DNA from 2 places in the Caballeronia sp. LZ028 genome. Region 2 is predicted to be linked to the other one. Evidence: riboswitches for the same ligand, from Rfam matches in the RefSeq annotation. Region 2 holds a riboswitch; the other holds the start of a gene.
The links. A riboswitch is a leader RNA that binds a small molecule or an ion and turns the genes downstream of it on or off. The one in region 2 is predicted to bind manganese.
Positions count from the first base shown of each region.

Region 1 (4,092 bases), on a different contig from region 2:
CGGTTCACGCCGGCCTGACTTCGCTTACTGCACGGAAACAGCGCCGAAATTCACGCGCCCGAACGGACTCACGTTATAGCCGCTGACGTTCGCGCGCGTGAGCGCCGCCGCCGTCGGATAGACGAGCGGAATCCACAGCGCCTGATCGTGGATGATCTTCTGCGCATCGACATACGACTTCGTGCGTTTGGCGACATCGGCGGTCGACTTGCCATCGGCGATGAGCTTGTCCAGTTGCGGATCGCAATAGCGCGCGAAGTTGATGCCTGACTTCACCGCGTTGCAACTGAAAAGCGGCGACATGTAGTTGTCCGGGTCGCCGTTGTCGCCGGCCCAGCCCATGAACAGCATGTCGTGCTGACCCTGCTTCGCCTGCTTGATGAGTTCGCCCCATTCGATCACTTTCACCTGCGCCTTCACGCCGATTTTCGCGAGATCGGCTTGCAGCAATTCCGCGCCCGCCTTCGGATTCGGATTGAGCACGCTGCCGTTCGGGCGTACCCAGATCGTCGTGTCGAAACCGTTCGGAAAGCCCGCATCGGCGAGCAGCTTCTTCGCATCGGCGGATGAATATTTGTACGCCTCGATGCTCTTGTCGTAACTCCACGTATTCGGCGGATACGGGTTCACCGCTTGCGTCGCCGTGTTGTCGAACACGGTCTTCATGTAGGTCGTGCGATCGAAGGCCATGTTGATCGCCTGACGCACCTTCGGATTGTCGAGCGGCTTCTTCTGCGTGTTGAGCGCGACGAACGCCGTCATGAATGCGGGCGCTTCGCTCACCTTCAGCGACTTGTCCTTCTTCGCGTCGATGACGTCCTGCGGCTTCGGCGACAGCGCGATCTGGCATTCGCCCGCCTTGATCTTCTGCGCGCGCACGGCGGCGTCGGGCGTGATCGCGTAGATCAGCCGGTCGATCTTCGGTTTCGCGCCCCAGTACGACGGATTCACGTCGTAGCGGATGACCGAATCTTTCGTGTAGCTCTTCAGCACGAACGGGCCGGTGCCGATCGGCTTGCTGTTCAGATCGACCTGCTGGTTCGCCTTCAGCAGCTTGTCCGCATATTCGGCCGAATAGATCGATGCGAAGCCCATCGTGAGGATCGGCACGAAGGTCGCGTTCGGCTCGTTGAGCTCGAACTTCACGGTATGGTCATCGACTTTCGATACGGCCTTGATGAGCTTCACGAGGCCCATCGACTGCGCGTGCGGAAAGCCGCTCGCGCCCGCGATCTTGTGCCACGGATTGTCGTCCGAGAGCATGCGCGAGAACGTGAACACGACGTCGTCGGCACTGAGCGGACGCGTCGGCTTGAAGTAATCGGTCGTCTGAAACTGAACGTTCGGACGCAGATGGAATGTGTACGTGAGCCCGTCGCTCGTCACGTCCCACTTTTCCGCGAGCGAGGGCACGACCTTCTTCGCGGCTTCGTCGTAGGAGACGAGCGTATTGAAGATGACATCCGCCGATGCGTTGGTCGTTACGAGCGAATTGAATTGCACGACATCGAAGCCGTCCGGGCTCGATTCGGTGCAGACGGTGAGCGGCTTGGACATCGCGAGCATCGGCGCGGCGAGCATGGCCATCGCGGCGGCCGCGGCGAAGAGTTTCAGACGCATGAGATCTCCCGTGATCTTCATTTTTGTTCGTGGATGAGCTTGAGCACGCGCAGCAAGCGACGCGCCCGGCGCGGCCAGATTAGCGGATGCATCCGTCGACGACAACGATCCGATCGGCATACGCTTATTCCGCGGGTTGCCGAAACGGGGCGCATCGGGCTAAACTTGCGCCTTCTTTGGGGAGTAGCCTTCCTTCGCGAGCGAAGGAGAACGCGTCAACATCCTCGGCCCTGCTGCCGTGGCGCGTTCGACCGGAACGGTTTGGCGAGACCATCGATGCGCTATGTCGTTCCTGGCCGGACGGCGCGTGGCGCATCGTGGTTCGCTCGACGTCCGGCCGTGGAATCATCGTGTCCCCACAACTACAACATCCCCGTTTCCCGCGCACGCTCGCGCACCCGTCGCATGTTTCGATGCGAGGTGCCGCATGACGATGCTCTTTCTCGAACTCGCGCTGATGCTCGCGATCATCCTGGTCGCGGCGGAGCTATTCACGAATGCGCTCGAACATCTCGGCGAACGGCTCGGCATTTCCGAAGGCGTGACCGGATCGCTGTTCGCGGCGGTCGGCACGGCATTGCCCGAGACGACGGTGCCGATCATCGCGCTGCTCGGCGGCACGACGAGCCGTGCGGTCAACGAAGAGATCGGCGTCGGCGCGATTCTCGGCGCGCCGCTTATGCTCGCGACGCTTTCGACGTGTCTGATGACGTTCGCGATCCTCAAGTCGCGCGGCATGAGCGGGCGCATCGTGCCGGAGCGCAGCGGCTTCGTGCGCGATCTGAACTTCTTTCTGGTCGCGTTTCTCATCGCGTGCGCCGCGATGTTCGTGCCGCATCACGCGTGGCAAGTGCGCGCGTTGTTCGCGGTCGGGCTCGTCGCGCTCTATATCGTTTATGTGATTTCGACGTTCAAGGCTTCGGCGAAGCTCGTCGAGGGCGGACACGGAACGGAAGCGCCCGAGGCCTTGTTCGCTTCGCGTCTCGGTTTGAAAACGTCGCTCGGCACGATCATGCTGCAGTTTTTCTTCGGCATCGTGCTGCTCGTCGGCGGCGCGAAGGGCTTCATTCACGGCGTCGAGGGCGTGTCGCATGCGCTGGGAATTTCGGCGCTGCTGCTGTCGCTCATCATCATTCCGATCGCGACGGAACTGCCCGAGAAAGTGAACAGCATTCTGTGGGCGCGCCGAGGAAAGGACACGCTCGCGTTCGGCAACATCACCGGCGCGATGGTGTTTCAAGGGACGTTGCTGCCGGCCATCGGCATCATGCTGACGCCGTGGGAGCCGCGTATCGAAGTGCTGACGGGCGTGCTCATCACGCTCGCGGCGGCGGCGTGGCTGCGCTTCAATGCGAAGGAGAACGGCGTCGTGCTGTGGGCGCTGCTCGGCAACGGCGTGCTGTACGCGGCCTATCTCGCGTTGACGCTCGGGCGCTGACAAAGCTGCGGCACAAAGAAGAATGCCCGCGCGAGGCGGGCATCGAAGAGCGAAGCAGCGCGCCGAGAAAACCGGCACGTCGTTCTTGTTGTTCTTATAGGGGTTATCGGCACGTGCGCCGATAACTTTAGTGCCGTCCGTCAATTAATCGACGATGTAAATCGCGCGCCGATAAAACTCGCCGATGTGCTGTTCCAGCGCATACGGCGCGAGCGCGTCGGCGAAGAGGCGCAGTTCGGCTTGTCCGTGCTGGCCGTTCAGCGCTTCGATGACGTCCTTGCCGAGATCGGCATAGGCGATCGGCGCGTCGGTCGTCTTCTTCGCGTACGCGAGATCGCGAATGCGCCAGCCGGCGTCCGTCAGCAGCTTCGACACATACGCGAGACGCTCCGCATCGGTCGCGCCCGGCTGCAGCGGATGCGTCTTGTCGCCCCACAGATTGCAGCCGAGCTGGAACACGAGCGAGCGCGACGCCTGACGCAGCTTCTTCAGATAAGCGACCGCATACGCTGGAAAGTCGTGCGCGCCGGTCACATATTCGCGGTCGAAATCCGCGCCCGCGTGATGCAGCACATTCAGATGCAAAAGCACGTCGATGTCCGACAGCTTGTCGAGGCCATCGAAGGGCAGCGCTTCGTGATGCACGTCGACATTGCCGATCGAGAAGGCATCGCCGAGTTCGCGCAGGAACTTCGCGTGTTCGGCGTTCGCTTCGATCGCCGTCACGCGCGCATCGGGATGCGCATGCGCGATCGTGTACGTGAAGAAGCCCGTATTCGCGCCGAAGTCGGCCCAGCGCTCGCCGGCTTGCGGCGCGCGATGCGCGAGAATCCAGTCGAGGCGGTTGCGGTCGCCGCGCCATTGGCTCTGAATGGTCTCCTGATAACCGAGCGTACTCGCGACGAAGTCGGGGATCGTCTGATACCCCGAGTGCTTGGAGACTTCTCCGTAGAGTTGAGCGAGCCGCTCCTTGACTGCGGTGGCGCCAGAGGTCATTTCCATAGTTCCTTGTAAAAGATTCGCCAGCTGTCGCT
Region 1 covers NZ_JARUXN010000001.1:412,467-416,558, forward strand. Annotated here, with positions in the region: gene QCE58_RS01945 (MBL fold metallo-hydrolase) at 1-18, shown strand, start outside; gene QCE58_RS01950 (ABC transporter substrate-binding protein) at 25-1,620, opposite strand; yybP-ykoY riboswitch at 1,784-1,959, shown strand; gene QCE58_RS01955 (sodium:calcium antiporter) at 2,048-3,058, shown strand; gene QCE58_RS01960 (hypothetical protein) at 3,203-4,054, opposite strand; gene QCE58_RS01965 (hypothetical protein) at 4,051-4,092, opposite strand, start outside.
Region 1: another riboswitch for manganese. It lies ahead of QCE58_RS01955 (sodium:calcium antiporter); the one in region 2 lies ahead of mntP (manganese efflux pump MntP).

Region 2 (4,092 bases):
GCTGACCTTCGCGCGCGCGCTCAGCGCATTGCGGACGGCGGCGACGATGAAGGAAACGAGGGCGATCGGCGTGGCAGCGATGATTCCCATGATGAACTCCGTACTAACTAGGTAATAACCCTAGGTTAGCACATTATGACGCATTGCAACAAATATCTTTCGGGGAATTGACCGTACGCAAAGGCGAAACGCTCTGAAGGAGCATCCAGATGAAGACGCACTTTCCGGCTCGTATCGCGGCGATCGGCGCCGTTGTGCTCATCGCGGCGATCGTCGTCGCGTGCAGTGGCGGTTCCGGCGATAGCGCCACTTCGTCTGCGGCGAGCGGCGGCGCGCCGCCGGCGGCATCGAGCCCGTCGGGGGCATCGAGCCCGGCGGGGGCATCGGCGCCTCTGGCTGCGGTGTCGAAAGATGTCGTCACCTGGCACAACGACATCGCGCGCACCGGACAGCAACTCGCGGAAACCGTCCTCACGCCGGCGAACGTCAATCAGCGTACTTTCGGCAAGCTCGCGCTCTTTTCCGTCGATGGCGCCGTCGACGCGCAGCCGCTCTTTCTGGCGGGCGTACCGATCGCGGGCGGCACGCGCAACGTGCTCTACGTCGCGACGGAAAACGCCAGCGTCTACGCTTTCGACGCCGACAGCGGCGCGGTGCTGTGGAAAGTCTCGACGCTCGGCAGCGGCGAGTCGCCGAGCGACGACCACAACTGTCATCAGATCACGCCGACAATCGGTGTCACGGCGACGCCGGTCATCGACCGGACGCGCGGCCCGAACGGCGCGATGTATGTCGTCGGCATGTCGAAGGATGCGTCGGGCGCGTATCACCAGCGCATTCACGCGCTCGATGTCGCGACGGGCGCCGAGCTCTTCAACGGCCCCACCGAAATCCGGGCGACGTATCCGGGCAACGGCGCGGGCAGCCAGAACGGCACGCTGACGTTCGATCCCGGCCAGTACGCCGAGCGCGCGGCGTTGCTGCTGCTGAACGGCGTCGTCTACACGGCGTGGACTTCGCATTGCGACTTCATGCCGTACACCGGCTGGGTCATGGGCTACGACGCCGCGACCCTGCAACAGGCGAGCGTGCTGAACCTCACGCCGAACGGCCAGATGGGCTCGATCTGGATGAGCGGCGCGGGCCTCGCATCGGACGGCCAGGCGATCTTTTTCCTCGACGCCAACGGCACCTTCGATCCGACGCAAAACGCGCAGGAGATGCCGATCAACGGCAACTTCGGCAACGGTTTTTTGCGGCTGGAAACGTCGCCGCTCAGGGTGCAGGACTATTTCGAGCCGTCGAACACGGTGCAGGAGTCGAACGAGGACGAAGATCTCGGTTCCGGCGGCGCGATGGTGCTGCCGGACTTCACCGATGCGGGCGGCACGGTCCGGCATCTGGCGATCGGCGCGGGCAAGAACTCGACGATCTACGTCGTGAACCGCTTCTCGATGGGCAAGTTCGATTCGAACGCGGACCACATCTATCAGGAACTCGTCGGCCAGATTCGCGGGGCGATGTTCGGCGCGCCCGCGTATTTCAACAACACGGTCTATTTCGGCGCGGTCGGCGACAGCATTCGGGCGTTCGCGGTCAGCAACGCGTTGCTTTCGGCGACGTCGACGAGTCAGACGTCGAATGCGTTCGGCTTCCCCGGCGCGACGCCGAGCATTTCCGCGAACGGCACGGCGAACGGCATTCTGTGGGCGGCGGAGAACGGCGCGACAGGCGCGCTGCGCGCCTACGACGCGGCCAATCTCGCGCGCCAGCTCTACAGCAGCAACGACGCCGGCACGCGCGACCAGTTCGGTGCGGGCAACAAGTTCATCACGCCGATGATCGCGAACGGCAAGGTGTATGTCGGCACGAAGAACGGCGTCGCCGTGTTCGGGCTGTTGTCGAAATAGGATCGGCGCGCGAACGCGGCGCCGGGCGTGACGCCGCGAGCGCGCCGCAACTAGCCGAAACGCCGTGGAACGGTCGCGAAGTCATGTTAAGCTCTCGGTTCTTCGCTGGGGAGTAGCCGGCTTTCCTGCACAGGGAAAGCGCTCATGTCAACACGCTCGGTCGTTCAGGCCGTGGCATGAGCAGCCATCAAAGGTTGGCAAGACCATCGACAGAATTCGCGACCGGTCGGGCGCGCGTTCTGTCGTTCCATCTTGCCCGACCAGAGCGCTACTCGATGAATCTCGCCTCCACAATTTTTCTAGCCTTCGCCATGTCCACCGACGCGTTCGCCGCAGCCGTCGGCAAGGGCGCGACCCTGCACAAGCCGCGCATCGCGGAAGCGTTGAAGACCGGCGTGATCTTTGGCGTGATCGAAGCCCTGACGCCGCTCGTCGGCTGGGCGCTCGGCAGGGCGGCCGCGCAGTATGTCACCGCGTGGGATCACTGGATCGCGTTCGGCCTGCTCTTCCTGCTCGGCGCGCGCATGATCCGCGAAGGTTTCAGCAGCGTGAGCCACGAAGCGGAAAAGCCCAATTCGCATTCGTTCTGGGTGTTGGCGCTCACCGGTTTCGCGACCAGCATCGACGCGATGGCGGTCGGCGCGGGCCTCGCGTTCATCGATGTCGATATCTTCTCGACGGCCGCGACCATCGGTTTCGCGACGATGCTGATGGTGACGATCGGCGTGATGGTCGGCCGGCTCGTCGGCGCGACGATCGGCAAGCGGGCGGAAATCGTCGGCGGGCTGATTCTGATCGGCGTCGGCAGCGTCATTCTGGCCGAACATCTCGGCCATCTCGGCTGAGGATGCGCGCCTTGCCGCCGCGCGGCGTGAGAATCGCGAGCACGGCGGCGACGATGAAAAGCGCGGGCACGTCGCCCGCCAGATGACCGAGGTGGCGCCCCGCGCCGCCGAACGACTGCACGGCCATGATCGCGCCGTGCACGACGCTCGACCACACCGTGAACCAGATGAGGCTCAGATGCCTCATCGGCTCGCGCGATGCGATCAGCAGGAAAACGCCGAGCGTCGCGTAGATGCCGACGATCATCATCGCGTATTCCGAATGGCCTTCGTGGCCGGCATCCCACGCCCATCCTGAAGGCCAGAGCAGCATGAGCGGATAGAAGGCGAAGAGCGCGATCAGCCCGACGACGGCGAGCACGATGCGCAGGCAGGCGAGGCGACGGGCGTCGTTCATGGCGGCTCCTTGGCGGCGCGACATGAGCGACAAGATACCGCGAAGCGCACCGCGAAAGCCATCGATGGCGGCAGGCCTTTCCACCAAAAATCGGCGCAAATAAAATAACAACGACTGCCATTAGGCCGATACGATTCATCATTCCACTGCCTTCAACCACAAATCCAGCACGTCATGCCACGTCCGATTTCCGCGCGCATCCATCTCGACGCCATCCGACAGAATCTTCAACTTGTCAAACGCACGGCGCCGTCGTCGCGCGTGTGGTCCGTCATCAAGGCGAATGCTTATGGTCACGGCATCGAGCGCATTTATCCGGCGCTCGCTGAAGCCGACGGCATCGCGCTGCTCGATCTCGATGAAGCCGTGCGCGTGCGCGAGCTCGGCTGGAAAAAGCCGATTCTTTTGCTCGAAGGCGTTTTCGAGCCCGCGGATGTCGAAACGGCGGATCGTCACCGGCTCACGGTCACGGTGCATTGCGACGAGCAGCTTGCGTTGCTGAAGGCGGCGCGGCCGAACGAGCGCATCGACATACAGTTGAAGATGAACTCGGGCATGAACCGGCTCGGCTATCGGCCGGGCGAATTCGTCGAGGCTTGGAAAAGGGCGTCGGATATCGCGGCGATCGGCTCGATCGGCCTGATGAGTCACTTCGCGAACGCCGACGAAGGCGCGATCGACTGGCAGATAGACGAATTCGAAGCGGCCACGCGCGATCTTCCCGGCACGCGCTCGCTGTCGAATTCGGCGGCGGTGCTGTGGCATCCGCGCGCGCATCGCGACTGGGTGCGGCCGGGCACGATCCTCTACGGCGCCTCGCCGACGGGCTGCGCGCGCCACATCGAGCATTTCCCGTTGCGCGCGGCGATGACGCTCGAGAGCCGCATCATCGGCGTGCAGACGCTCGCGGCGGGCGAGACGATCGGCTATGGCCGCACTT
Region 2 covers NZ_JARUXN010000003.1:175,976-180,067, forward strand. Annotated here, with positions in the region: gene QCE58_RS18390 (hypothetical protein) at 1-90, opposite strand, end outside; gene QCE58_RS18395 (PQQ-binding-like beta-propeller repeat protein) at 210-1,910, shown strand; yybP-ykoY riboswitch at 2,006-2,176, shown strand; gene mntP (manganese efflux pump MntP) at 2,186-2,755, shown strand; gene QCE58_RS18405 (DUF6632 domain-containing protein) at 2,721-3,152, opposite strand; gene alr (alanine racemase) at 3,327-4,092, shown strand, end outside.